Regions from separate parts of the Streptomyces sp. NBC_00286 genome, predicted to be linked through region 1. Evidence: riboswitches for the same ligand, from Rfam matches in the RefSeq annotation. Region 1 holds a riboswitch; each other region holds the start of a gene.

The links. Region 1 has a riboswitch for cyclic di-AMP ahead of OHT21_RS40040 (C40 family peptidase). Riboswitches for the same ligand answer to the same signal wherever they lie in the genome.
Region 2: it holds a riboswitch for cyclic di-AMP, as region 1 does, so the genes downstream of both, OHT21_RS11605 (M23 family metallopeptidase) here and OHT21_RS40040 (C40 family peptidase) in region 1, are expected to answer to the same signal.
Region 3: it holds a riboswitch for cyclic di-AMP, as region 1 does, so the genes downstream of both, OHT21_RS17130 (C40 family peptidase) here and OHT21_RS40040 (C40 family peptidase) in region 1, are expected to answer to the same signal.
Region 4: it holds a riboswitch for cyclic di-AMP, as region 1 does, so the genes downstream of both, OHT21_RS25060 (M23 family metallopeptidase) here and OHT21_RS40040 (C40 family peptidase) in region 1, are expected to answer to the same signal.

What each region holds. Positions count from the first base shown of each region.
Region 1 is NZ_CP108054.1:8,844,394-8,851,463, forward strand. Features, by position in the region: gene OHT21_RS40005 (8-amino-7-oxononanoate synthase) at 1-1,039, shown strand, start outside; gene OHT21_RS40010 (DUF397 domain-containing protein) at 1,020-1,247, opposite strand; gene OHT21_RS40015 (helix-turn-helix domain-containing protein) at 1,257-2,114, opposite strand; gene OHT21_RS40020 (ATP-binding protein) at 2,401-2,844, shown strand; gene OHT21_RS40025 (LysR family transcriptional regulator) at 2,891-3,808, opposite strand; gene OHT21_RS40030 (LysE family translocator) at 3,909-4,532, shown strand; gene OHT21_RS40035 (DUF6328 family protein) at 4,549-5,103, opposite strand; gene OHT21_RS40040 (C40 family peptidase) at 5,184-5,657, opposite strand; cyclic di-AMP (ydaO/yuaA leader) riboswitch at 5,661-5,859, opposite strand; gene OHT21_RS40045 (hypothetical protein) at 6,200-6,511, opposite strand; gene OHT21_RS40050 (ATP-dependent Clp protease proteolytic subunit) at 6,519-7,070, opposite strand, start outside.
Region 2 is NZ_CP108054.1:2,560,980-2,568,049, reverse strand. Features, by position in the region: gene OHT21_RS11615 (M16 family metallopeptidase) at 1-534, shown strand, start outside; gene OHT21_RS11610 (M16 family metallopeptidase) at 531-1,922, shown strand; cyclic di-AMP (ydaO/yuaA leader) riboswitch at 2,136-2,293, shown strand; gene OHT21_RS11605 (M23 family metallopeptidase) at 2,307-3,095, shown strand; gene OHT21_RS11600 (GntR family transcriptional regulator) at 3,307-4,002, shown strand; gene OHT21_RS11595 (HPr family phosphocarrier protein) at 4,150-4,431, opposite strand; gene OHT21_RS11590 (bifunctional acetate--CoA ligase family protein/GNAT family N-acetyltransferase) at 4,600-7,070, shown strand, end outside.
Region 3 is NZ_CP108054.1:3,783,535-3,790,604, forward strand. Features, by position in the region: gene OHT21_RS17120 (M23 family metallopeptidase) at 1-125, shown strand, start outside; gene pcrA (DNA helicase PcrA) at 156-2,642, opposite strand; cyclic di-AMP (ydaO/yuaA leader) riboswitch at 2,927-3,097, shown strand; gene OHT21_RS17130 (C40 family peptidase) at 3,105-4,256, shown strand; gene OHT21_RS17135 (hypothetical protein) at 4,384-4,737, opposite strand; gene OHT21_RS17140 (C40 family peptidase) at 5,183-6,235, shown strand; gene OHT21_RS17145 (response regulator transcription factor) at 6,480-7,070, opposite strand, start outside.
Region 4 is NZ_CP108054.1:5,443,210-5,450,279, forward strand. Features, by position in the region: gene helR (RNA polymerase recycling motor ATPase HelR) at 1-789, shown strand, start outside; gene OHT21_RS25040 (MarR family winged helix-turn-helix transcriptional regulator) at 808-1,326, opposite strand; gene OHT21_RS25045 (dihydrofolate reductase family protein) at 1,395-2,540, shown strand; tRNA gene OHT21_RS25050 (tRNA-Met) at 2,621-2,694, shown strand; gene OHT21_RS25055 (PP2C family protein-serine/threonine phosphatase) at 2,768-3,967, shown strand; cyclic di-AMP (ydaO/yuaA leader) riboswitch at 4,251-4,407, shown strand; gene OHT21_RS25060 (M23 family metallopeptidase) at 4,418-5,431, shown strand; gene OHT21_RS25065 (PrsW family intramembrane metalloprotease) at 5,528-6,865, opposite strand; gene trmB (tRNA (guanosine(46)-N7)-methyltransferase TrmB) at 6,946-7,070, opposite strand, start outside.

The DNA.
Region 1 (7,070 bases):
GCTGCTCGATCTCGCGAGCAACGACTATCTGGGCCTGGCCCGGCACCCCGAGATCACCGCGGCCGCCTCGCACGCCGCGAAGGTGTGGGGCGGCGGCGCCACTGGCTCCCGGCTCGTCACCGGCTCCACGGAGCTGCACGCCGAACTCGAGCGTGAGCTGGCCGAGTTCTGCGGCTTCGAGTCTGCGCTCGTCTTCTCCTCGGGTTATGCCGCGAACCTCGCCGCCGTCACCGCACTGGCGCCGCACGGCTCGCTCGTCGTGTCGGACGCGGGCAACCACGCCTCGCTGATCGACGGTTGCCGTCTCGCGCGCGGCACCACGCAAGTCGTCGCGCATGCCGACCCGGACGCTGTACGCAAGGTGCTGGGCACGCACGCCGGACCCGCCGTCGTCGTGTCCGACACGGTCTTCTCGGTGGACGGCGACGCGGCTCCGCTCGCCGAACTTGCGGGTGCCTGCCGGGAGTTCGGCGCGGGTCTGGTCGTCGACGACGCGCACGGGCTCGGCGTGCTCGGCGAAGGCGGCCGGGGCGCGCCGTACGCGGCCGGGCTCGCGGGCGCGGCCGATGTCGTCACCACCGTCACGCTGTCGAAGTCGTTCGGCAGCCAGGGCGGCGCCGTCCTCGGCCCGGCCCACGTGATCGACCACCTGGTCAACGCGGCCCGCACCTTCATCTTCGACACCGGACTGGCCCCGGCCGCCGCGGGGGCCGCCCTCGCGGCCCTGCGCCTGCTGCGCCGGCAACCGGAACGAGCGGCACGGGCGCGTGCCGTGGCCAAGACCCTGCACTCACGCCTGACCGCCGAAGGCCTCGAAGCCGTACGGCCGGACGCCGCCGTCGTCTCCGTGCGCGCATCCTCGCCGGAGCGGGCCGTGCGCTGGGCTGCGGACTGCCGCGAGGCGGGACTGGCCGTCGGCTGCTTCCGTCCCCCGTCGGTGCCGGACGGCATCTCACGGCTGCGGCTCACCGCCCGCGCGGATCTCACCGACGGGCAACTCGACCATGCCGTACGGGTGATCAGCGCAGCGCGTCGATAAAGCCCTCCCAGGCCGAGGGGGCGAAGAGCAGGGCGGGGCCCGATGTGTTCTTCGAGTCGCGCACCGCGTGAAGGCCGGCCCATGGGCCGGAGGCCGGACGGGCCGTCTCGACGCAGTTGTTCATTCCCGTGCTGCGGCTGCTGCGCTGCCACCGCACACCGTGCAGTTGAGTACTGGAAGGTACGGACCGAGGCAGGGTGGTGGACATGGTGCCTCCTTACTCGCCGTCAGCCAGACCGGCGATGAAATCCAACGAGTCCTCGGGCGAAAGGGCGTGGATCTGAAGGGAGTTGAAGGCCTCGGTATAGGCCTGAAGGTCCTCTTCCCTTTCGAGATAGAGGCTACTCGTCAAGTGGTCGAGAACAACCACATCCAGATCAGAAGTAGTCGAAAATGAAAAGATAACGAAAGGCCCGGTCACCCCGACATGGGCCCCAACTCCGAACGGCAGTACCTGAATCCGCACGTGAGGCAGCCGGGCGGCGTCCCGTAGACGCCTCAACTGCCGTGCCATCACGCCCGGTCCGCCGACCGACCGCCGCAGCACTCCCTCGTCCAGGACCGCGCTCAGTCGCAGCGGAGTGTCCGAGCGCAGCACCTCCTGGCGGGCGAGACGCACTTCCACCAGTGCGTCAACCTTGCCGTCCGGCAGCCCGTCGAGGGCGGCCCGCGTCACCTCGCGGGCGTACTCGGGTGTCTGCAACAGGCCGGGGACCACGGAGTTCTCCAGGGTGCGCATCGCGCTGGCCTGCGACTCCAGGCTGATGAAGTCGCGGTACGTGGGCGGCAGCAGCCCTCGGTAGGCGTTCCACCAGCGGTGCCGGTCGTCGCCCTCGGCGCCCGCGAGCACGACGAGGAACTCCAGAAGCTTCGGGTCCCGGACGTCGTACGCGTCGAGGAGGCGCCGTAGGTCCGCGGCTTTGACCCCGCTGTGGCCGGTCTCGATCCTGCTCACCTTCGACTGGTGCCAGCCGACGCGCCGGGCGGCCTCACCGCTCGTGAGACCTGCACGGGTGCGCAGGGCGCGCAGTTGGGCGCCGAGCTTTCGGCGGCGTACCGCGGGACCGTGTTGCATGGCCGTCTCCTTCCGACCGTCGCGCCGACGCTATAGCGTCGGGCGCCATGACGACGGGAGAAGACGACCCGGTCACCCGTCCGAATGACCACCCTGAGCGCCACCCAAATACGGTCGGTCGTCGGAGAGTTCACCGCTTCGAGGGACAGATATATGCATATCTTGGGGGATCGGCACCGAGACCGGCCGGGTAGTGGCAGTCTGGCGCGCAGCACCAGTCCGGGACCGTACTCGAACCGCCGCTCCGTGTCGGACTCCGGTCCCGTGGGAAAGGGACGACCTCGCCATGGCAGACCACCTGGAAGCCTCCGTCACTCTGCCGAGCGATCCCGCCTCGGTCTCCGCCGCTCGTACCTATGTCGTCAACGTCCTTGCCGAATGGGGCCTTCCGTCGGACACGGAAGCCGCCGACACCGTCCGTCTCATCGTCTCCGAACTCGCCACCAACGCCGTGCAGCACACCTTCGGCCAGTCACCGACCTTCACGGTGGACCTCGAGCTTGACCGTGACGAGCAGCTGCGCATCGGCGTGACCGACAGCCATCCACGCTTCCCGAAAAGACTCCCGGCAGCCGTCCAGCAGGACAACGGCAGAGGCCTGGTCATCATCCGCTTCCTCACCGCCGAGTGCGGGGGCAAGGTGACGGTCCGGCCCACCCGTGAGGGCGGCAAAACGGTGTCGATCATGCTGCCGTGGACGACTCCGGTTCAGCCGGTTCCTGCCGACTGAGGGGCTGGGGGAGCCGCGGAGGGGTCGGCTGCGGGGCGCGCGGCCGTCAACTCGGCTGGGACGCGCGGCCGAAGGCGCCGCGCAGCAGCGCGCGGAAGGCGTCGGCCGCGGGGGCCTGCTCGTCGGTGCGGTAGGCCACCGAGATCGTCCTGCGCAGGTCACCTGGTTCCAGGAGGCGCATGCTCACCGGGGTGGCGGCGGTTCTGGCGACCATCTCCGGGACCACCGCGATGCCGAGGCCGGCGCTGACGAGGGCGCAGACCAGGGCGTAGCCGGGAGTGGCGACGAGGACCGAAGAGGCTGTGCGCGCCTGGGCGAGCACGGCCTCCACGCCCTGCCGAGCCGGGTGGTCCGGGGCCATGCTGATCAACTGCTGGCCGGCCAGCTCGGTGAGCGGCAGCCGGGACGAGCCGCTGGTCAGGGCGTGCCCGGGAGCGGTCACCAGCACCAACTCCTCGACCAGGACCGGCTCAGCGGACACGGCCGCGGGCAGCGGCACCGGCTCGGCGGGCTGGTAGGCGTGCGTCAGCGCCAGGTCCACCTCGCCCGCGGCCACCGCGGCGATACCGGCCTGCGGCTCGTAGTCCGCCACGGTCAGCTCCACATCGGGATAGGCCCTGCGGAACGCGCTCAGTACCGGCGGCAGCAGGTGGATCCCGGCGGTCTGGAAGGTGCCGAGGCGCAGGGTGCCGCCGGACAGCCCGGCCAGGCGCGCCAGTTCATGACGCGCCCGGTCCATCTCGTCCAGCACCCGGCGCGCCCGGGCCGCGAGGAGTTCGCCCGCGCCGGTCAAGCGGGCGCCGCGGTGGTGTCGTACGAGAAGCGCCGTGCCCGCCTCCCGCTCCAGCTTGGCCAGCTGCTGAGAGAGCGCGGGTGTCGTGTAGCCGAGGCGCTCGGCGGCCCGGGTGATCGAACCGGCCTCGGCGACCGCCACCAGCGCCGCGAGCCGCGTCGGGTCGTACATACGAGGCTCCTCGCTTCGGGGCTGGCTAAAGCACTGCTTAAGGTTCACCTAGGATATTGCACATACCTGCTGAAGGCTTGGAGCGGGCACTGTGGTGCTCATGGACGGACAACTCATCGCCTTCACCGGGATCGCCGCAGGCCTGGTCGCCATGCCCGGCGCCGACTTCACCGTCGTGGTCCGCAACGCCCTGGTCTCCCGCCGGGCCGGTATCGCCTGCGCGCTGGGCATCGCGGCGGCGTTGCTCGTCCACACGGCGCTCGCCGTCGCCGGGGTGGCCGCGGTGCTCACCGCCGTGCCCCCGCTGTTCCGCGCGCTCCAACTGCTGGGCGGTGCCTACGTCCTCTATCTCGGCGTACGGACGCTGCAGTCGGTGCGCGAGAGGCGTGCGCCGGGGGCCGAGGATGCGCCGGTCGTGTCCGGGGCCGGAGCCCTGAGGCAGGGATTCGTCACCAATGCCCTCAACCCGAAGGCGACGCTCACCTTCCTCAGTCTGCTGCCGCAGTTCGTACCGGCCGGAAGTCCCGCGATGCCCCGGACGCTGATCCTCGCGCTGATCGTGGTCGCGCTCGCCCTGGTGTGGTTCCCGGTGGTCGCGCTGCTCGTGGACCGGCTCGGCCGGTGGCTGCGCAGGCCGCGTACCGCCCGGGCCATCGAGGCCGTCACCGGAACGGCCCTCACGGTGCTGGGACTGGGGCTCGTTCTCGAAGCGGTGCTGGCCTGAGCCTCGCAAGCAGGGCTCAGGAATCGTCCGGGTTCCTGCCGCCGGCGCGTTTCATCAGGAGCGGTACGAGTCCCCACAGGCCGAGGCAGACCACGAGGGTGGCCGCGCCCGCCAGGATCCCTTCCAGGCGGCCCGCCACCACGTCCACGACCAGCAGGACCGAGCCGGTGAGCGCGAAGGCCAGTACGCCCATCCCGATCTGGGCGAGGTGCGAGGAGACCGCCACGATCTGCGGCTTGGCGCCCTGCTGGAACAGCCGACGGTGCAGGGCGGCCGGTGCCGTGAGGAGCATGGAGGACAGCACGGCGAGCAGCAGGGTCGTGATGTACGTGGCGCGCTGCACCGAGTCGAGGTCCGGGAAGCGCGGGGTGAACGCCAGGCTCAGCAGGAACGCGAAGAGGATCTGTACGCCCGTCTGGGTGACCCTCAACTCCTGGAGCAGTTCGATGAAGTTGCGGTCGGCGCGCTCGAGCGGCGTCTCGCGCCGCTCTGTGGGGCGTACGGCGGACGGAAGCTCGTCGCCCGGACGTCGCTCGTCGGGATCTCGCTCGCTGGGCGGTTGGTGGGCCATGAGGAATGAGTAACCCGTCAGCCGCCCGAATCACCGCCCCGTGGGGGTGGCGGCGGGAAACGCCGCCACCCCCACGTGCGTCACCTGACCCGGCCGTACCAGACGCTCTTCGTCCAGATCTTCTGCAGCTTCACCACTTCCCCGGTCTTCGGGGCGTGCCAGATCCGGCCCTTACCGGCGTAGACGCCGACGTGGTACACGTTCCGGCCCGAGTGGAAGAACACGAGGTCTCCCTGCTTACGGTTCGAAGCCGAGATGTGGCGCGTCTTGTTGTACTGCTGCGCGGCCGTGCGGGGCAGCTTCTTCCCCGCCTTCTTGAACGCGTAGAGGGTGAGTCCGGAGCAGTCGAAGCGCCTGGGCCCCTCGGCTCCCCACTTGTACGGGGCGCCCTTCTTGGAGGCCGCTACCTGAAGTGCCTTTTTCGCTGGGGTGATTGCTTCGGCGTCAGATGCGATACCGGGGGCCACAACGCTGCCGCCTACTACGGCGACGGTGAGAGCTGAGGCGGTACCTGCCCTGGTCAACAGCGACGGGACACGATTGAGCGCAGACATGCGCAACCCTTCGTCAGCCGCCTGTGAAGGATGACCTGTCGGATTCGGGCTGGCGAAGTTGCCCGGCCGCGGTGTGCGGCTTCACCCCAAGGACCACTCGGAACTCTCCGGCGGCCCGTCGTGCTTGGGTCCTCCACTCCTGCCGATCCACTTCCTGTCGACCCGTCATCCGGGCGGCGGCAGGATTCGGCGTCCGCCCGGACCGCCCCGCCGCTGCGGCGGGGGCTTGTCGTCGGAAGGGATCTTGCAGCACGAATGTCGGAAAAGCCGAACGGAAACGGGGGTTTGTGGGCTTACTCACCACTCACCCGTTCGGGTGGGCAGGCCTGTTTTCGGAGGAGCGTCGAGGGGTCGGGGACCCTCGTACCAGCACCGGAATGTCTGATTCCGGCGCGGGTCCAGGCGTACTGCGCAAGTTGTGGGGGCCCGTAAACGTAGCTCCGTCTACTCCTTTCAGGGGTACGTCATTTGGTCCGTTTCAGGCCTTGCCTGGACGCCCCGTCAGTCGCCTTGTGGAGCCCTCGGCCGTTGCTGCGGGTGCGTCAGCTGTCGGGGGATCCCGGCGGCAAGGCGACGCGGGCCGCCCGTCGTTCACCGTCGAGGACCCTGAGCGCCCGCGTCAGGGTCGGCGCGTGCAACTCGTGCTCGCCGCGCTGGTGCATCAGGGCCAGCGCATCGCGCAGCGCGGTGGCCTTGGCGACCAGTGCCTGGGCCGCGCGCAGCCCGCCATAGGTGTCGCCGCGGTGCGCGGGATTGATCCGGCCGAGGAGATCGAGCACCTCCAGATAACGGTCGACCAGTTCGCCCTCCGCCCGGGTCAGCGCCGGCAACGGGGGCAACTCGGGTGGAAGCATCCGGCGTTCACCTCGAGCCGGGTGTGGCGAGCGAGGTCTTACGGCTCGGAATGATGCGGTCGATCAGCCCGTACTCCAGCGCCTGCGGTGCCTCAAGGATCTTGTCCCGCTCGATGTCCGCGCTGACCCGCTCCTGGCTCTGACCTGTGTGCCGAGCGAGCATCTCCTCAAGCATCCTGCGCGTACGCATCAACTCCTCGGCCTGGATGGCCAGATCGGACGTCTGGCCCTGCACCGGCTCGGGCAGCGCCGGCTGGTGGATCAGCACGCGTGCGTCCGGCAGCGCGGAACGCTTCCCCGGCGCGCCGGCCGCGAGCAGTACCGCGGCGGCGGCCCCGGCCTGCCCCAGGCAGACGGTCTCCACCTCGCAGCTGACGAAGCGCATCGTGTCGTAGATCGCGGTCATCGCGCTGAACACGCCACCGGGGGAGTTGATGTACAGCGAGATGTCCCGGTCCGGCGACTGGTACTCGAGGTGCATGAACTGCGCCATCACGTCGTTCGCCGACGTGTCGTCGATCGGCGTCCCCAGGAAGACGATCCGTTCCTCCAGCAGCTT
Region 2 (7,070 bases), 6.3 Mb from region 1:
GAGGACGGCACGCGCGCGTGCGACGCGGCCGACCTCGCCCTGACCGTCCTCGGCGGCGGTGAGTCCTCCCGCCTCTACAACCGGCTCGTACGCAGGGACCGTACGGCTGTGGCGGCCGGTTTCGGTCTGCTGCGCCTGGCCGGAGCGCCCTCCCTGGGCTGGCTCGACGTGAAGACCTCCGGAGACGTGGAGGTCCCCGTCATCGAGGCGGCCGTCGACGAGGAGCTCGCCCGGTTCGCCGAGGAGGGCCCCACGGCCGAGGAAATGGAGCGCGCCCAGGCCCAGTTGGAGCGCGAGTGGCTGGACCGGCTCGGTACGGTCGCCGGCCGCGCCGACGAACTGTGCCGGTACGCCGTGCTGTTCGGCGACCCGCAGCTCGCCCTGACCGCCGTACAGCGCGTGCTCGACGTCACGGCCGAGGAGGTCCAGGAGGCCGCCAAGGCCCGACTGCGCCCCGACAACCGTGCGGTGCTCGTGTACGAGCCGATCGCCACCGACGAGGAGACCGCCACCGACGAGGAGAGCGCCCAGTGACCGAGGCCACCGTGACCATGGACTTCCATCCCCAGCCCCAGGCCGGCGAGGCCAAGCCCTGGGCCTTCCCGGCGCCCGAGCGCGGTGCGCTCGACAACGGCCTGACGGTGCTGCGCTGCCACCGCCCCGGCCAGCAGGTCGTCGCCGTGGAGGTCCTCCTGAACGCACCGCTGGAGGCCGAGCCGCAGGGCCTGGACGGTGTCGCCACGATCATGGCGCGAGCGTTCTCCGAAGGCACCGACAAGCACTCCGCCGAGGAGTTTGCCGCCGAACTGGAGCGCTGCGGCGCCACGTTGGACTCGCACGCCGACCACCCGGGCGTACGGCTGAGCCTCGAGGTCCCGGTATCGCGGCTCCCGAAGGCGCTCGGTCTGCTCGCCGACGCCCTCAGGGCGCCCGCTTTCGAGGACAGCGAGGTCGAACGGCTCGTCCGTAACCGGCTCGACGAGATCCCGCACGAGACCGCCAACCCGGCCCGCCGCGCCGCCAAGGAGCTCTCCAAGCAGCTCTTCCCGGCGAGCTCGCGCATGTCGCGCCCGCGCCAGGGCACCGAGGAGACGGTCGCGGCCATCGACTCGGCGGCGGTACGCGCCTTCTACGAGAAGCATGTACGCCCCGCCACGGCCACCGCGGTCGTCGTGGGCGACCTCACCGGTGTCGACCTCGACGCGCTGCTCGGTGACACGCTCGGCGCCTGGACCGGCTCGCCGGCCGAGGCGCGTCCCGTGCCTCCGGTGACCGCCGACGACACCGGCCGCGTGGTCATCGTCGACCGCCCTGGAGCCGTCCAGACGCAGCTGCTCATCGGCCGCGTAGGCGCCGACCGGCACGACCGCGTCTGGCCCGCTCAGGTGCTCGGCACGTACTGCCTCGGCGGCACCCTCACCTCGCGTCTCGACCGCGTCCTGCGCGAGGAAAAGGGCTACACCTACGGTGTGCGGGCGTTCGGCCAGGTGCTGCGCTCCGCCCCGGACGGTACGGGCGTCGCGATGCTCGCCATCAGCGGCTCGGTGGACACGCCGAACACCGGCCCGGCGCTGGACGACCTCTGGAAGGTGCTGCGTACGCTCGCGGCCGAGGGGCTGACGGACGCCGAGCGCGATATCGCCGTACAGAACCTGGTGGGTGTGGCGCCGCTCAAGTACGAGACCGCGGCCGCCGTCGCCGGCACGCTCGCCGACCAGGTCGAGCAGCACCTGCCGGACGACTTCCAGGCGACCCTGTACCGCCAACTCGCCGCGACGGGCACCGTGGAGGCCACCGCGGCCGCCGTGAGCGCCTTCCCGGTGGACCGTCTGGTGACCGTCCTCGTCGGGGACGCCGCCCAGATCGAGGAGCCCGTCAAGGCCCTCGGAATCGGTGAAGTGAGCGTGGTCCCGGCCGAGTAGAGCCGCCGCACATCCCGGGGACCCTGGAGGCTGATGAGCCTCCAGGGTCCCTCTTTGTCCAAATTGATTGGATTGGTTGCGAGTTGGTATGGAGGTTGTGTGTCTGGCCTGTGGCGTGCGCTACAAAAGCCGTCATCCGTTTGTTATTTGAGAGATGACCCGCTTAGCGTCAGTCCGGCTGTCCGTCAGGCACTGCGCCGCACCCGCGGCACCGGACAGTCATCGCCGAGTCCCCGTACGGCGCGAGCCAGGGGAGCCGGGGACCCATCGCAGTCCCTGGGGTGAATCGGGCGCCCTCCTGGAGGGGGCCCGTAGGAGACCTTCCTGCTCCGAACCCGTCAGCTAACCCGGTAGGCGAGAAGGAAGGAAAGGACAAGCCACTTCATGGCGTTCACCCGCGCCACCGGGAAGCACCGTCGCCCGAGCCGTACGAAGCGCACGTCCTCGAGGACCGTTGGCGTAGCGACGCTCGCCACCACCGGTGTCATCGGCACTCTGGCCGCCCCGGCGTTCGCCGGCCCGTCCACTGCCAAGCAGACAGGGCTGACCCAGGCCGTCACCATGGGCGACTCGGTCGCCGACCAGATCGACGCCCAGGCCCACGCCCAACGCCAGGCAGCCGAGGAGGCCGCCGCCCGTCAGGCAGCAGAAGAGGCCGCCAAGAAGCGGGCCGCCGAGCAGAAGGCCCGCGCCGAGGCGAAGGCCAAGGCGGAGCGTGCGGCCGAGGAGCGCGCCGCCCGTGAGGCCGAGCGCAAGCGCCTGCTCAACTCCTTCGTCTCGCCGATCAGCGACTCGTACGTCTCGACCGGCTACAAGGCCGGCGGCTCCGTCTGGTCCTCCGGCAGTCACACCGGCGTCGACTTCCACGCCGCAAGTGGCACCACCGTCCGCGCCGTGGGCGCCGGCACCGTCGTCGAGGCCGGCTTCGAGGGCTCGTACGGCAACCAGGTCGTCATCAAGATGAACGACGGCACGTACACGCAGTACGCCCACATGTCGTCCCTCTCCGTCTCCGTCGGCCAGAGCGTCACCCCGGGCCAGCAGATAGGCCTCTCCGGGGCGACCGGCAACGTCACCGGAGCGCATCTGCACTTCGAGGCGCGTACGTCCCAGGAGTACGGCTCGGACATGGACCCCGTCGCCTACCTCCGCTCGCACGGCGTGAACGTCTGACGACTCACCGCACCCTTCCCGAAGGCCCCGGCTCACCGAGCCGGGGCTTTCGTGCGTCTTGACCGGACGTCTGCCTGTTCTGCGCGACTATGTGTCCAAAAAAACGCCATGGATTCCGGCCCGCCATCGGAATTTCCCGCACTCTGCAATAGAGTCACCGAACGAGCGTCAATCGACCGCGTTTCGCGGGGATTAAGGCGGAGGTCCGGTCATGCGTATTCCCGCGCACTCGGTATGCACGGCGATCCGTGACGACATCGTGGCGGGTGTCTACGAACGCGGCAGCCGGCTCACCGAGGAACTCCTCGCGCGTCGCTACGGCGTCTCGCGGGTCCCCGTGCGGGAGGCGCTGCGCACGCTGGAGGCGGAGGGCTTCGTCGTCACCCGCAGGCACGCGGGCGCGTGCGTCGCGGAACCCACCGAGCAGGAGGCCGCCGACCTGCTGGAGATGCGCATGCTCCTGGAGCCGCTGGGCGCCGCGCGCGCCGCACAGCGGCGTACGGAGGCGCACCTCAAGGTGCTGCGAGGCCTCGTCAGGCTGGGCCAGGAGCGGGCCAGGAAGGGCCAGGGCGAGGATCTGCGCTCCCTGGGCGGCTGGTTCCACGAGACGCTCGCGCAGGCCTCCGGCAGCCCCGCGCTGACCTCGATGCTCACCCAGCTGCGACACAAGATCGCCTGGATGTACGCGGTCGAGGCGCCGGCCCATCCCGCCGAGTCCTGGTCGGAGCACGGCGGCATCGTGGACGCCGTCGCGCGCGGCGACAGCGAGCGGGCCCGGGCGATCACGGCCTTGCACACCGAGCGGGCGACGGCCGCGCACCGGCTGCGCTTTCCCGGGCACGGTGATCGCGTGGAGCGTGTGAGGACTTCGCAACACCCCGTAAACACGGCGAGCCTGCGGCATTAACAGTGGCGCCGTATACAAAGGGGGAGTAATTCGCGGGGGATTATTTCTGCTGCCCGCAACCTGGAATTGCAAAGGGCCCGCCCGGTATTTCGGGCGAGCCCTTTTGGTGCGTGTGCGGGACGGCGTCTTTTGAACGCGACCCTTGAGTCACACGGTTTCGGGCAGTTCCTCAAGCCCCTCCGAAACCAGCTTGGCCAAGCGGTCGAGCGCGGCGTCCGCTCCCTCGGCGTCGGAGGCCAGGACGATCTCCTCGCCGCCCTTGGCGCCCAGGCCGAGCACCGCGAGCATGGATGCGGCGTTGACGGGGTTGCCGTCCGCCTTGGAGATCGTCACAGGGACGCCGGCGGCTGTGGCCGCACGGACGAAGATGGAGGCGGGGCGGGCGTGGAGGCCCTCGGCCCAGCCGACGTTGACGCGGCGCTCAGCCATGTGATGCTGCCCTTCAGGTGTGCTCAGGTTGTCTAGACCACTATTCCATACGTGAAGCGTCCCCTGGCGGGCGCCGGCCCGGCAGAGGCCACGAGCCCATGCGGGGGCCCGAGTCGGGCCCCGGACTGCCTCGCGCCATTGTCGGACACGAGCCGTACTCTGGGGCCCATGCAGACCTCGTCGGATCGGCACGAGTATCCCGCCCACTGGGAGGCCGACGTCGTGCTGCGCGACGGCGGCACCGCGCGCATCCGGCCGATCACGGCCGACGACGCCGACCGCCTGGTCAGCTTCTACGAGCAGGTGTCCGACGAGTCGAAGTACTACCGCTTCTTCGCGCCGTACCCGCGCCTGTCCGCCAAGGATGTCCACCGCTTCACGCACCACGACTTTGTGGACCGGGTGGGACTCGCGGCCACGGTCGGCGGCGAGTTCATCGCCACCGTACGCTACGACCGCATCGACGCCGAGGGGCTGCCCGCCTCGTCTCCCGCCGACGAGGCCGAGGTCGCCTTCCTCGTGCAGGACGCCCACCAGGGCCGTGGTGTGGCCTCCGCGCTGCTGGAGCACATCGCCGCGGTGGCCCGGGAGCGCGGCATCCGCCGGTTCGCCGCCGAGGTGCTGCCCGCCAACAGCAAGATGATCAAGGTCTTCACGGACGCCGGCTACCAGCAGCAGCGCAGCTTCGAAGACGGCGTCGTACGCCTGGAGTTCGACCTGGAACCCACCGACCGCTCACGCGCGGTGCAGTGGGCCCGGGAGCAGCGGGCCGAGGCGCGGTCCGTGGCCCGGCTCCTCGCACCCGGTTCCGTCGCCGTCATCGGGGCGGGCCGCGCGCCCGGCGGAGTGGGGCGCAGCGTCCTCGACAACCTCCGCGACGCCGGGTTCGGCGGACGGCTGTACGCGGTGAACAGGGCCCTCCAGGAGAAGGAACTCGGCGGAGTCGCGGCGTACCGCTCGATCCGTGACATCCCCGACCCCGTCGATCTCGCCGTGGTCGCCGTCCCTGCTGAGCACGTCCCCCAGACCGTCGCCGACTGCGGTGAACACGGTGTGCAGGGGCTCGTCGTACTCACCGCGGGGTACGCCGAGAGCGGCCCCGAAGGACGGGAGCGCCAGCGTGAACTCGTGCGCCACGCGCGCGCGTACGGCATGCGCATCATCGGACCCAACGCCTTCGGAATCATCAACACCGCACCGGATGTACGGCTCAACGCCTCGCTCGCGCCCAAGATGCCGCGGGCCGGACGCATCGGTCTGTTCGCGCAGTCCGGTGCCATCGGGATCGCGCTGCTGTCCCGGCTGCAGCGGCGCGGCGGCGGCGTCACGGGCGTGACCGGGGTGTCCACGTTCATCTCCTCGGGCAACCGCGCGGACGTGTCCGGCAACGACGTACTGCAGTACTGGTATGACGACCCCGACACCGATGTCGCGCTGATGTACCTCGAATCCATCGGCAACCCAAGGAAGTTCACGCGCCTCGCGCGCCGGACCGCCGCCGCCAAGCCGCTCGTCGTCGTCCAGGGCGCACGGCACAGCGGGTCCGCGCCTCCAGGCCATGCCGTACGGGCCACACGGCTGCCGCACGCGACCGTGTCCGCGCTGCTGCGGCAGGCCGGGGTGATCAGGGTGGACACGATCACCGAGCTCGTCGACGCCGGGCTGCTGCTGGCACGCCAGCCGCTCCCCGCCGGACCTCGTGTGGCGATCCTCGGGAACTCCGAGTCGCTGGGGCTGCTCACGTACGACGCCTGTCTCGCCGAAGGGCTTCAGCCGTTGCCGCCGCTGGACCTGACCACGGCGGCATCGGCGGAGGACTTCCATGCGGCCCTCGCGCACGCACTGGCCGATGACGCCTGTGACGCCGTCGTGGTCACCGCCATACCAGCGGTCGGTGAGACCTCGCCTTCCGACGCCGCTCTCGCCGAGGCGCTGCGTTCGGCCGCGGCGGCGTCCCCGGCGAAGCCGGTCCTCGTGGTCCATGTGGAACTCGGCGGGCTCGCCGAAGCCCTCTCCGCCGCCACCAGCACCGCGCCCCACGCCGTCGAGCTCCAGGTGCCGCCGCCCGCCGAACGCCCCGCGGCGCGGACCCCCGCGGACGATTCCACTCTCATCCCCGCCTACCCCGCGGCCGAGCGCGCCGTCCGCGCCCTCGCCGAGGCCGTCAGGTACGGGCACTGGCGCGGGGACGCCGCCGAGCCCGGCCGGGTGCCCGAGTTCGAGGACATCGACGAGAAGGGGGCCGCCGAGCAGATCGACGCTCTGCTGGCCGAGGGCGACCCGGCCGGGCTCACGCTCGGCCTCGAGGACACCTGCGCGCTGCTCGGCCGGTACGGCATCGACGTACGCCGCGCTCTGCCCGCCCCGACGCCCGACGAGGCCGTGGCGGCGGCCGAGCGCTCCGGCTACCCCGTGGCGCTGAAGGCCACCGCCGCGCACCTGCGGCACCGGGCCGACCTGGGCGGCGTACGACTGGATCTGGCGGACGAGGAGCAACTGCGGCGGGCGTACACGGAATTGACCGAGCTCTTCGGGACGCCCGCCGAACTGCGCCCGGTGGTGCAGGCCATGGCGCCCCGCGGCGTCGACACCGTCGTCCGCGCGGTGATCGACCCGGCGGCCGGGCCGGTGCTCTCGTT
Region 3 (7,070 bases), 5.1 Mb from region 1:
TCGCGTACTCCGGAAATTCCGGCAACTCGACGGGCCCGCACCTCCACTTCGAGGTACGCCCGGGCGGCGGCGACGCGATCGACCCCCTGGCGTGGCTCCGCAGCCACGGCCTCAACCCGACGTAACCGCCCCGCTGCCCGGCCACCAAGTCCCGGCTACAACTTCTCCACCGGCGCGTAGCGCAGCAGCAGCCGCTTCGGCTTGGTGTCCCCGAAGTCGATCGTCGCCTCCGCGTTCGACCCCGTGCCCTTCACGCCGACCACCGTGCCGAGCCCGAACTGGTCGTGGGTGACCCGGTCCCCCACCGCCAGCGACACCACCGGCTTCTCCGTGGCACCGCCGCGCCGCGTGGCGAAGCCGGAGGCGCCCGAGGCCGCCGAGCGCGAAGAGGACAGGGAAGCCGCCACACCGGCCGCGGGGCCGGAGGCCACCGCTCCCATGGACCCCTTCCGCTTCCACTCCAGATGGGTGTCCGGGATCTCCTCCAGGAAGCGGGACGGTGGGTTGTACGAGGGCTGCCCCCATGCGCTCCGCATCGAGGACCGCGTCAGATACAGCCGCTCCCGCGCGCGCGTGATGCCGACGTACGCCAGCCGCCGCTCCTCCTCCAGCTCCTTGGTCTGGCCGAGGGCACGCATGTGCGGGAAGACGCCGTCCTCCATGCCGGTCAGGAACACCACGGGGAACTCAAGGCCCTTGGCGGTGTGGAGGGTCATGAGCGTGATGACGCCGGAACCGTCCTCTTCCTCGTCCGGGATCTGGTCGGAGTCGGCGACGAGCGCGACCCTCTCCAGGAAGTCGGAGAGCCCACCCGACGCCTCGCCCTCACCGGCCTCCTGCTCGAACTCCAGGGCCACGGCGGCGAGTTCCTGAAGGTTCTCGATACGGGTCTCGTCCTGCGGGTCCGTGGAGGCCTGCAACTCGGCCAGATAGCCGGTGCGTTCGAGCACGGCCTCCAGGACCGTGGCCGGGCCCGCGCCCGATTCGACGATGGTCCGCAGGTCCTCCATCAGCGTGTTGAACCGCTTGACGGCGTTCGTGGAGCGGGCCGCCATGCCGTACGCCTCGTCGACGCGGCGCAGCGCCTGGGAGAAGCTGATCTTCTCCCGGGAGGCGAGTGCGTCGATCATCGCCTCGGCGCGGTCGCCGATGCCCCGCTTGGGGACGTTGAGAATCCGCCTCATCGGTACGGAGTCCTCCGGGTTGGCGAGAACCCTCAAGTACGCGAGGACGTCCCGGACTTCCTTGCGCTCATAGAAGCGCACGCCGCCGACGACCTTGTAGGGCAGGCCGACGCGGATGAAGACCTCTTCGAAGACACGGGACTGGGCGTTCGTACGGTAGAAGACGGCGACATCGCCCGCCTTCGCCTCCCCTGCGTCCGTCAGCCGGTCGATCTCGTCGGCGACGAACTGCGCCTCGTCGTGCTCCGTGTCGGCGACGTAGCCGGTGATGCGCGCGCCCGCGCCCGCGTTGGTCCACAGGTTCTTGGGGCGGCGGCTCTCATTGCGCTCGATGACCGCGTTCGCCGCGGTCAGGATCGTCTGTGTGGAGCGGTAGTTCTGCTCCAGCAGGATCGTCGTCGCGTCCGGGTAGTCCTCCTCGAACTGGAGGATGTTGCGGATGGTCGCGCCCCTGAAGGCGTAGATGGACTGGTCGGCGTCACCGACGACACACAGCTCGGCGGGCGGCACGTCGTGCTCGCTCGGGGGTACGTCCACGGGGTGCTCGGAGGTGCCGACGAGTTCCCGTACGAGGGCGTACTGGGCGTGGTTGGTGTCCTGGTACTCGTCCACCAGTACGTGGCGGAATCGGCGGCGGTAGTGCTCGGCGACGTCCGGGAAGGCCCGCAGGAGGTTGACCGTCGTCATGATCAGGTCGTCGAAGTCGAGGGCGTTCGCCTCGCGCAGCCGCGACTGGTACATCGCGTAGGCCTGGGCGAGGGTCTTCTCGAAGCCGTCACTCGCCTGTGCCGCGAAGTCCTCCTCGTCGATCAGCTCGTTCTTGAGGTTCGAGATCTTGGCGCTGAACGACTTGGGCGGGAAGCGCTTCGGGTCGAGGTCCAGGTCGCGGCAGACCAGGGCCATGAGGCGCTTGCTGTCGGCGGCGTCGTAGATCGAGAACGAGGAGGTGAAGCCGAGCTTCTTCGACTCCCGCCGCAGGATCCGTACGCAGGCGCTGTGGAAGGTCATCACCCACATCGCGTTCGCCCGCGGTCCGACGAGGTGCTCGACGCGCTCCTTCATCTCGCCCGCGGCCTTGTTGGTGAAGGTGATGGCGAGAATCTGGCCGGGATGCACCTTGCGCTCGCCGAGCAGGTACGCAATCCGGTGTGTGAGTACTCGGGTCTTGCCGGAGCCGGCGCCGGCCACGATGAGCAGGGGGGAGCCGGAGTGCACGACCGCCGCGCGCTGGTTGTCGTTCAGCCCCTCCAGGAGCGCGGCCGCGTCCACGTGGGGACGGGGGGCGCCATCGCGGTAGTAGGCCTCCCGGTCCGGCGGCACGTCGAACTTCCCGCCGAACAGATCGTCCGGAACCTGCTCCGGTACGTGATCGTCCTCGGGCGGTGGCGGGGGCTCTTCCTCGTGGTCCCGCGAGGGTTTGAGGTCCGCCAGGAAGCTGTCATCAAAGAGGCTGCTCATCGCTCTCCGAGTCTAGGCTCCCCCACTGACAGCTCGCCGCCGCCCTGAAAAGCTGTCCGGGAAAACCCTGAGAACTCCGCTCGTACGAGGCTGCCGGGAGCCCGCCCGGATTTCCCTCACCCTCCAGGACCGTCCCGTCACGGTCGGCGACGGATCATGACGCCTGAGGCTAAGGTCACGAAAACGTATCGGACAATTCGCACATCAACCTTCACAGGAGCCACACGAGTTGGTTAGCTTTCGCAGTGGGCCGCTCGACCCCCACCGGCGAACGTCGCCGGGCCGTGCGGCTCCCGCCGAGTCCGGTACGCCCTTGTGGCCACCCGGAGCCGGGGACCCACCGACCTTGGGGTGAATCGGTCCAACTCCCTTAGGGACAAGGACCGTAGGGCAAACCTTCCGAAGCACACGCCCGAACCCGACAGCTAACTCGGTAGGCGGAGCACGGAAGGAGTCGCCTTCGTGGCGCCACACCGCAAAGCGCGGTCGTCCAGTCCCAAGGGCATACGGACCCCTGCCCTCGCCACCGCCGCTCTCACCTCGGTGGCCCTCCTGTCGCAGACCGCGAACGCCTCGCCCTCCGCGGAGCCGAAGCCCAGCCTCGACGAAGTACAGAAGAAGGTCGACGACCTCTACGCGCAGGCGGAGACGGCGACCGAGAAGTACAACGGCGCCAAGGAGAAGACCAGCAAGCAGCGCAAGAAGGTCGACAACCTCCTTGACGACGTCGCTTCCCGCACGCAGAAGCTCAACGAGGCGCGCGAGGAACTCGGTACGTTCGCCACCGCGCAGTACCGCACGGGCACCGCCGCCCCTGACACCGCCGCCATGCTGCTCGCGGACAACCCGCAGGACTACTTCGACCAGAACCAGCTGATGGACCGGCTGACCAGCCGCCAGCAGCAGGCCGTCGACGACTACGCGACGCAGCAGTCCCAGATGGCGGAGAAGCGTCAGGAGGCCTCCGAGAGCCTTCAGGGGCTCACCCAGACCGAGAACACCCTGAAGTCGTCCAAGGCGACGGTTCAGCGGAAGCTCGCCGAGGCGCGCCAGTTGCTCTCGCAGCTGACCGCCGAGGAGAAGGCCCGGCTCGCGGCGATCGAGCGGGAGCAGCGCGAGGAGGCCCAGCGCAAGGCGGAGGAACTGGCGCGGCAGCAGGCCGCGGAGGAGCAGCGCCGCCAACAGCAGCAGGCCCAGCCGGCTCCCGCGCCTTCCACCGGCGCGGGGACCTCGGCCGGCACGGGCACTTCCGCGGGCGCCTCGACCGCCAAGGGGGAGAAGGCGCTCGCCTTCGCCCGTTCCCAGACCGGCAAGCCGTACGTCTGGGGCGCCTCAGGACCGGACTCCTACGACTGCTCAGGCCTCACCCAGGCCGCCTGGAAGGCCGCCGGCGTCACCCTCCCGCGCACCACGTGGGACCAGGTCAAGACCGGCACCCAGGTCTCGGTCGCCAGCGCCCAGCCCGGGGACCTCGTCTTCTTCTACGACGACATCAGCCACGTCGGCCTCTACCTCGGCGACGGCATGATGATCCACGCCCCGAAGCCCGGTGCGTACGTCCGCGAGGAGTCGATCTACTACATGCCGGTCCACAGCGTGGTCCGTCCGGCGTGACGCACGCGCGCGTGGACCCCATTTCGGGGTGCACGCGCGCGTGAGCTGTTTTTGGGGTTTTGGCGCTCTTCATGAGGCCGTTTTTTCGAGGCTCTCCATGAGGCCGTTTTCGCGGCTCTTCGGGCCGTCAGGTCCAGAGCACAGCGATGAAGACGTTCGCGGTGGTCAGCCCGCCGACCAGCCCGAACGAGCCCTTGTCCACCTTCTCCTCGTCCCGCTTCACATACACGAGGCCCAGGATCACGATCAGCAGCGCCAGCTTGACGCCGATCTTGATGTTGTTGACCGTCTGGTCGTCGGCCTGGTTGAGGCCGACGAGGATCACGCCCGTGACGAGCATGGTGAACGCGCCGTGGAGCATCGCGGGGCCGAAGCGGGCCGTGCCCTCGCCCATCGCCTTCATCTGGGTGAGAAAGCCGCCGAGGAGTGCGGCGATGCCGATGATGTGCAGGGCGACGAAGAGATGGATGAGTACGTCCATGAGGCCGGAGCCTAACCGGGGGCTCGCATACGGCCTCACACTGCCCCCGGCCCCTGGGGGCGCCGTACGGGCTCTGACGGGCCCTGACGGACGCTGACGGACGCTGACGGACGCTGACGGGCCCCACATAGCACCGCCGCGCCGCTCGGACCTCTACGACCCCGGCATCGGTCAACACCCCGCGTCAACTTGACGACTCCAGGCCGGAATTACGGTCACATACGGTCACCATGCGGCGCAGTGCCGACAGTTCCGTACATGCCGTTACCAGGCGCGCACGCTCAGGTTTAGCGTCCTTCCCCAGGTGACCGGCTCCCCACCCGCCGTCCGGACCAGGGGCGGCAGCCGGACATCACCGCCGAGAAGATCCGGCGGCGGTCCGCTCCCCCTGTGCGGGCCGCCGCCGGACGCGTGACCGGCCCGTTCGGGAAGGAAGTGTGTCCAGGTGGCAGCGCACCGCAAGCCAAGACAGCGCTCGCTCAGTGGCAATACGGCCCGTACCGCCTTCACGATCGCCCTGGCGGGCGCGGCGAGCGCAACCTCATTCGACGGGGCGGGTTACGCCGAGCCGCGGCTGACGCCGGAGCAGGTGCGGGCGAAGGTCGACAAGTTGTACCAGGAGGCGGAGGTCGCCACCGAGAAGTACAACGGGGCGAAGGAGAAGGCCGACAAGGCGGAGGCCCGGGTGGACTCCCTCCAGGACGAGGCCGCCCGCCGGACGGAGCGGCTCAACTCCGAGCGGGATGCACTGGGTTCAGTGGCTGCCGCGCAGTATCGGGATGGGGGCATCGACCCGGCGCTGCGGCTCTTCCTCTCCTCGCAGCCCGATCAGTACTTGGACGAGGCCGCGTTCGCCGAGCGCGCCGGCAGTCGGCAGGCCTCGACCGTTTCGCGCGTACGGGGCCAGCTGCGGGAGATCGAGCAGTTGCGCGGGGCCGCCCATGTCGAGCTGGCCTCGCTCAAGTCCCAGCAGGCGGCGCAGAACCGGCACAAGAAGACGGTGACCGGGAAGCTCGGCGAGGCTCGGCGGCTTCTGTCCCGGCTGACGGACGAACAGCGTGCGCGGATCGGCACGGACGACGCCGCCACGGCTCGCGCCTCGCGCTCCTCCGACTCGCCGGATCCGGGCTCGGCTGTTGGGGCTCCCAACTCGCGGGCTGCGGCTGCCGTCTCGTACGCGTACGAGAAGCTCGGCAGCCCGTATGTGTGGGGGGCCACCGGGCCCGATGCCTTTGACTGCTCGGGGCTCATGCAGGCCGCGTATCGCTCTGCGGGGATTTCGCTGCCTCGGACGACTTATGACCAGATCGAGGCTGGGGAGCGGGTTTCGCGTGGCGATCTCCGGCCTGGGGACCTGGTGTTCTTCTACTCGAGCATCAGTCATGTGGGGCTTTATGTGGGCAACGGGCAGATGATCCATGCGCCCAATCCTTCGGCGCCGGTGCGGGTCGCTTCGCTTGATGAGATGCCGTTTGCGGGCGCCGCGCGGGTGGTGTGAGGTTGTTTCGTCGCCCCCGCCGCCCCTTCCCGTCCCATCCCTGGGGCTGTGCCCCAGGCCCCCGCCAGGGGTGGTGGGTGACACTGCGTGTCGCGGCTGCGGGTTCGTTGTGGCTGGTCGCGCAGTTCCCCGCGCCCCTAAAGGGGCGCCACCAACCTGCCCTCGACTGACGGCGACGAATACCTCTCCTTCACCCTCGTGACGTCCGCAAGAACTAATCGCAACCGCCGTACGACCGGGCGGGTCAGACCAGTCGTCGTGCCGTCGCCCACCGGGTCAGCTCGTGGCGGTTGGACAGTTGGAGCTTTCTGAGGACCGCTGAAACATGGGACTCCACCGTCTTCACCGAGATGAACAGTTGCTTGGCGATCTCCTTGTACGCGTACCCGCGGGCGATGAGGCGGAGAACCTCGCGCTCGCGTTGGGTGAGGCGGTCGAGGTCCTCGTCGACGGGCGGGGCGTCCGTGGAGGCGAAGGCGTCGAGGACGAATCCGGCCAGGCGCGGGGAGAACACCGCGTCGCCGTCCTGGACGCGGAAGACGGAGTTGACGAGGTCCGTGCCGGTGATCGTCTTCGTCACATAGCCTCGCGCGCCGCCCCGGATGACGCCGATGACGTCCTCGGCGGCGTCGGAGACGGACAGCGCGAGGAACCGTACGGGCTGCTCGGCATCCGCCATCAACGGAGCGCAGCGGCGCAGGACTTCGACCCCGCCGCCGCCCGGAAGGTGCACGTCGAGGAGGACGACCTCGGGCCGGGTCGACGTGATGACCGAGACGGCCTGGTCGACGTCGGCGGCCTCCCCGACCACCTCGACACCTGTCCGCTCGGTCTG
Region 4 (7,070 bases), 3.4 Mb from region 1:
ATGGAGCAGGTCGTCGACAACCTGATCGGGGCCGTGGCCAATTCCGGCGCCGACGGCGACGAGGGCATCGGCCTGGTGAGGATGCTGAGCGGCGAGGACGCGAAGGTCAGCCTGGTCGACGAGTCCGAACTGCCCACCCCCGACCCGGACTTGCTCGCCGGCCCGTTCGCCCACATCGTCGTCGACGAGGCCCAGGAACTGACCGACGCCGAATGGCAGATGCTGCTCCTCCGCTGCCCGTCCCGCAGCTTCACGATCGTCGGCGACCGCGCCCAGGCCCGGCACGGCTTCACGGAGTCATGGCAGGAACGGCTGGCGCGCATCGGCTTCGACCGCATCAACCAGGCGTCCCTGAGCATCAACTACCGCACACCGGAAGAGATCATGGCGGAGGCCGAGCCGGTCATCCGCGCCGCCCTCCCCGACGCCAACGTCCCGATCTCCATCCGCAGCGGCGGCGTCCCCGTCGTCCACGGAACCGTTTCGGCTCTGGACTCGATCCTCGACGACTGGCTCGCCACACACGCGGACGGGACCGCCTGCGTCATCGCCGCCCCCACATCCCGTACGACATCCGGATCCCGTACGGCATCTCCGGCGACGCCCCGATTCCGTACGACGTCATCCCGTGTCCGCTCCCTGACCCCGGAGCTCTCGAAGGGACTCGAGTTCGACTTGGTGGTCCTGATCGACCCGGAGAATTTCGGCGAAGGCATCGAAGGAGCCGTCGATCACTACGTCGCGATGACCCGGGCGACCCAGCAACTCGTCATCCTCACGACCACCTGACGCCGACACCGCCATCGCTTACGAACACTGCTGACTCGACGACCGCCGCCGCCACGGCAGGTCGTCCGACGCGGCCTTCCCCCCGTCCCCCTGAAGCGCCGCCGCAACCCCCGTGAAGATCTCCTCCAACTGCCCCACCTGCTCCTCGGTGAGGTGCTCGAACAACGCCGTGCGCACCATCTCGACATGCCCCGGCGCCGCCCGCTCCAGCACCGCCATCCCCTCGTCGGTCAGGACCGCGAGGCTCCCGCGCTTGTCCATCTGGCAGTCTTCGCGGCGTACGAGACCGTCCTTCTCCAGGCGGGTCACGGCGTACGTCAGCCGGCTGCGGGTGATCTTCAACGCCTGGGCGAGATCCGTCATCCGCAGAGTGCGCTGCGGAGTCTCGGAGAGGGCGGACAGGATCGTGTAGTACAGGTGCGGCATACCGGCCTCCTGTTGGAGCTGCCGGTCGAGCGCGTCCTCCAGGAGGTAGGAGGCGGCGATGTACGCGCGCCAGGCGCGTTGCTCCTCGGGGGTGAGCCAGCGGGTCGTCATGCCACCATTGTAGGTACTGTTTAAAAATTGAACCACCATCGGTCCAGTGCGAGCGGAGAGTACGCCCCATGCCCCACCCCTACGTCCTGTTGTCCGCGGCCGTCTCCCTCGACGGCTACCTGGACGACACCGGCCCCGAACGGCTGCGGCTCTCCGGCCCGGCCGACTTCGACCGGGTCGACGAGGTGCGGGCCCACTCCGACGCGATCCTGGTCGGCGCGGGCACCCTGCGCGCCGACAACCCCCGCCTCCTGGTCAACTCCGCCGAACGGCGCGCGGCCAGGGTCGCGGACGGCCGCCCGGAGTACCCGCTGAAGGTCACCGTCAGCGGCCGCGGAGACCTGGACCCGGCCCTCAACTTCTGGTCCACGGGCGGCGAGAAGGTCGTGTACACGACGGACCAGGGCGCCACGAAAGCCAACGCGGCCCTCCGCGGCCTCGGCGTCGACGTCGTCCCCGTAGGCCCGGAGCTCGACTGGCCGGCCGTACTCGAGCATCTTCACGACGTACGAGGCGTACGGCGGCTCATGGTCGAAGGCGGCGGGCGCGTGCATACGCAGCTGCTCCAGGAGGGCCTCGCGGACGAGCTGCAGCTCGCGCTCGCGCCCCTCCTCGTCGGGCAGCCGGACGCGCCCCGGATGTTCGGACCCGGCGGCTACCCGGGCGGGGTCCGCAACCGCATGCGGCTCGTGGAAACCCGGCCGGTGGGCGATGTGGTGCTCATGCGCTACGTGCCCACGGCGCCCGGCGCGGGCGGGCTGGCCTCCGCCGCCGACCGGCACTGGCTGGAGGTCGCCTGCGAGCTCGCCGCCCAGTGCCCGCCCTCACGGACCGCGTTCAGCGTCGGCGCGGTCGTCGTCGCGGCGGACGGTACGGAACTGGCCCGCGGGTACTCCCGCGAGTCCGACGAGGTCTCGCACGCCGAGGAGGCCGCGCTCGCGAAGCTCGACCCGGCCGACCCGCGCCTGCCCACCGCCACCGTCTACAGCAGCCTGGAACCCTGCGCCCGCCGCGCCTCCCGGCCCGCCCCCTGCGCCCGGCTGATCCTCGACGCGGGAGTACGCCGCGTGGTCACCGCCTGGCGCGAGCCGGACACGTTCGTCCGGTCCGCCGACGGCAGCGGACTGCTGGCCGCCGAGGGCGCCGAGGTCGTCGTACTCCCGGAATACGCGGAACGGGCCGCCGAGCCCAACCGCCATCTGCTCGGCCAGTGACCGGGAGGGATCGGTTGAGGGCAGGCGGCGAAAACCCGTGTGCAGAGCGTCCCGCGGATGGCGTACACTGGTCCTACCGACGCGGGGTGGAGCAGCTCGGTAGCTCGCTGGGCTCATAACCCAGAGGTCGCAGGTTCAAATCCTGTCCCCGCTACTGAACACTCAGGGCCGGAACCTACGGGTTCCGGCCCTGAGTGCTTTCCGGGGTTCCCGCCGGTCCTGTCCCGATGGCTACGCTCACCCACTCGGCCCGCACAGGTCGCCCCCCGACCACCCGCCGGGAACCCTGGACGGAGCGCGGTGACGCGGTGAAGGGCAGGAGACCAGTGGCGGGGCCCGGAGAAGTGGAGACTGGCGGACGGAGCGTCGCGTACCTCCGCACCCTCGTCCAGGCCCTCCCGGTGCTGCTGATCATCGCGGGGGTCTGCTACGACCTCCTCACCCCTCCTCCCTTCACCGCGGTGCCCTTCTTCACGGTCGCTCCGCTCATCGCCGCGCCCCTCTCCACCTTCGCCAACACGCTGCGCACCGGAGTCGTGTCCGTCGCCGCCCTCTCCCTGCTGCACATCAGGGGCGACTTCGACGCGGGCGCCGCCACCGAGGTGGCCACCGCGGCCGCCGTCGCCGTGCTGGCGCTCGCCATCAACCGCCTCGTACGCCGCAGTGACCAACGTCTCGCCTCTGCCCGCGAGATCGCGGAGGCGGCCCAGCGCGCCGTACTGCCCGAACCGGCCGAACGGATCGGCGGGCTCGACATCGCGGCGCGGTACGAGGCGGCTCAGGCGGACGCGTTCATCGGGGGCGATCTGTACGCCGTGCAGGACACCCCGCACGGCGTACGGCTCATCGTCGGCGACGTACGCGGGAAGGGCATGGGCGCGGTGGCGGCCGTGGCCGTGCTCATCGGGGCCTTCCGGGAGGCCGCCGAGCAGGAGGCGACCCTGGAGGCGGTGGCGCAGCGGCTGGAGCGGGCGTTGGTGCGCGAGGCCGCCCGGCGCGGCGGCCTCGAGGCGTTCGAGGGCTTCACCACCGCCGTACTGGCCGAGATCCCGCACGCCGACGCCGTCGTACGCCTCGTCCACCGCGGCCACCCGGGACCGCTCCTGCTCTACGGCGACGGCTCGCTGGACACGCTGAAGGACGAGGACCCCGCACTGCCGCTCGGGATGGGCGAGTTGGGCCCGTGGCCCGACCGGGCGCAGGAGGTCCCGTTCCCCGGCGGAGCCACCCTGCTCTTCTACACGGACGGGGTGACCGAGGCCCGGGACCGGCACGGCGTCTTCTTCGACCCGGCGGACAGACTCGCGGGCCGGACCTTCCACGGACCCCGGGCGCTGCTCGCCACGCTCGTGGAGGAAGTCGTACGGCACACGGGAGTCGGCGGCGCGACGGACGACATGGCGCTGCTGGCGGTCCGGAGACCGTGAGGCCGACGCGTGAGGCGGACGCGTGATGCCGGAGGCGGCCTCGTATCACCTTCCGTAGTCGGACGAACCCACTCCGCATAACAACTGAAACATTGTCAACAGCAGTCACAGCAGTGAATTGGAGCTGAGTCACGATCAACTCGCCCGATTCATCCCACTGATGACCTGAAAGTCCAGGCCAAGACTGCCAACGAATCTCCAGAACAGCTTGGAATCCAGGGCCTGCCTCTATTAACGTTCGATAACGCAGCGCGGTCGTCCCAGCCGACACAAGAGTCGGCTCCGTGCGCACGCGCCGAATCCTGCAAAGGAACCGGGGAACCACCAACTTGGGGTGAATCGGGCGTCGTTCCCGGTGGAGACACCGTGAGCAACGCACGTAGGAGACCTTCCTGCTCCGAACCCGTCAGCTAACCCGGTAGGCGGAAGGAAGGAAAGGAGTGCGCCTACGTGGCGTCCAACCGGCCTGCCCCCCAGACTTCGTTCGCGCCGAATGAGGAACCTGACACATTCGGCTACGGCAAACGCCAGGACGAGGAGACCTGGGAGGAGTGGAACCCCTCTGAGGATTCCCTCAAGCCCGTACGCGGCAGGCACCGCGTCGGCAAGCAGCGCGGCGGAGGCCTCGCACGCAGCTCCACGGTTCTGGGCGTCGGCGTCATCGCCGCCGTCAGCGCGGGCGGCATGGCCAGCGCGAACACCGGCAAGCCGCCGGTCTCGATCACTCTGCCCGACCTTCCGCTGATCTCGGGCGACACCGACGAAGAGCCCGGTTCCACGACTCCGCTCACCCACGCCGGTCTGAGCGCCGCGGACGCCGAGCAGGGCAACTCCGACGCCGGCGAGGCCCTTCGCGCCCGCATCATCCTCCAGGCCGAGCGCCAGCAGGACCAGGTCGACCAGGAGGCCAGGCAGGCCGCGGCGACCGCAGCCGCGAAGAAGGCCGCCGAGCAGGCCGCCAAGGAGCGCCAAGAGGCCAAGGCCAAGGCCGAAGCCGCCAAGGAGAAGGCGGCGGAGGAGGCCCGGCAGAAGGCTGAGGCGGAGCGCCTCGCCGAGCTCGCCAAGAGCTTCGCGCTGCCGACGTCCTCGTACACCATCACCTCGACCTTCGGGCAGTCCGGCGCGCTGTGGTCCTCCGGCACCCACACCGGCCTGGACTTCGCCGCTCCCTCGGGTACGCCGCTCAAGGCCGTCCACAGCGGCACCATCACCGAGGCCGGCTGGAACGGTTCGTACGGCTACCTCACGAAGCTCAAGCTCGACGACGGCACGGAGGTCTGGTACGCCCACCAGTCCTCGATCAGCGTCAGCGTCGGCCAGAAGGTCAGCACGGGCGAGGTCATCGGCCGCGTCGGCGCGACCGGCAATGTCACCGGGGCGCACCTCCACATGGAGGTCAAGACGGCGGGCGGCGACGGGATCGACCCGATGGCCTGGCTGCGGAGCAAGGGGCTCAACCCGTAAGTCCCGCAAGGTCTTTGACGCCATCCGCTTTCGGACGAGAAGCGGGTGGCGTCTTGGTTTTCGCTTGGTTTCGCCTGGTTCCGGGCTAGCTCCGGGCTAGTTCCGGTAGGGGTTGTACGCCGGGTAGGGCGACCCTTGGCCGTACGAGTTCCCGTAGGTGTTCCCGTACGTCGGCCACGGCGGCGGCGCCGGAGGAGGAGCCGTGGCCCGGGCCGCGTACGCCAGTGCGGGGCGGGCCAGCTCGCGGCGGGCCCAGAGCTCGTGGAGCAACTCCCGTTCCCGTACGACGAAATCGGTGCCCGCGCGGCCGCGGCGCCCCCGGTGGCGGAGGAACGCGAGAGAGGTCGCGTACGCCTCGTACTCCGCGACCGCCCGCCCCGCAGGCCGCCCTCCGTGATGCGTGGCCCACTCGCGGGCCAGCTTCCGCGCCTTCATCGAGCCGAGCACGAACGGCTCGGGAACCGTCAGCCAGCCCGCCATCGCGTACGCGGGCAGTTCGGTGCGGATCGTGCCGAGTTCGCGCTGCCGGGTCCAGATGGCCAGCCAGGTCAGCAGGCCGAACGCGGGCACCATGAACGCCGCGTACACCGCGAAGAAGCCGTACGTGCCGAAGGTCGACGAGCCGTTCCAGAGAGCATGCATGCCCATCGCCAGCAGCAGGCCCGTGAAGGGCAGCAGTACGCGTCGTATGTGCTGGCGGTCCGCGGAGAGCGCCGCGATGCCGAAGCCGATGCCGGTGAGCACGGTGAACAGCGGATGCGCGAAGGGCGACATGATCACGCGTACGAAGAAGGTGGCGGCGGTGACGGAGGCGATGCCGCCGTCACCGCTGCTCAGCTGGTCGGTGCCGAAGGCGGTGCCGAGGTAGAGGATGTTCTCGGTGAACGCGAAGCCGGTCGCGGTGACTCCGGCGATCACCACGCCGTCGACGATCCCGGTGAAGTCCCGTCTGCGGAACAGGAACACGAGTAAGACGGCGGCGGCCTTCGCGGTCTCCTCCACGACGGGTGCTATGACGGTCGCGCCGATCGTGTCGGCGCTGGAGGGGTCCGCGGTGGCGGTGGCTATCCAACGCGTGGCGAAACTGTTCGCCACGATCGCTATCAGCGCCGCCGCGCAGGCCCCCCAGGCGAACGCGAACGTCAGGTTCCGCCAGGGCCCCGGTTCGACCCGGTCCAGCCAGCGGAACGCGGCGATCAGCAGCGGGACGGGCAGTACGGCGAGGCCGAGGCCCACCAAAAAGCCCTCGGTACCGGTCTGTTCGCGGACCAGGGCCAGGATGACCAGACCGGAGAGGGCGAGCAGGGTGATCAGCGCGCCGTAACGCACCCACCTGCGGCGCCACCAGTGTGTATGCCGCCGGGTGCCTCCGGCGGGGGTGCCGGGGGGTGGGGGGTACGGCGGGTACGCCGGGTACGGGGGACTGGTGGACACAACATCGACCCTAACCAGGGAGAGGGTGGGCTCGCGACGGTACGTTTGCGCCCCGCTGGGTTCGCTGGGTTCGGGATGGCTTATGGGGTGCTGCGTCGGGCGTCGTGTCGGGTGCTGTGCGGCACGCGGTGGAACAGCAGGTCGTGCACCACATGGCCCTTGTCCAGGCCCTGGCTCTCGAAACGGGTCAGCGGGCGGAAGTCCG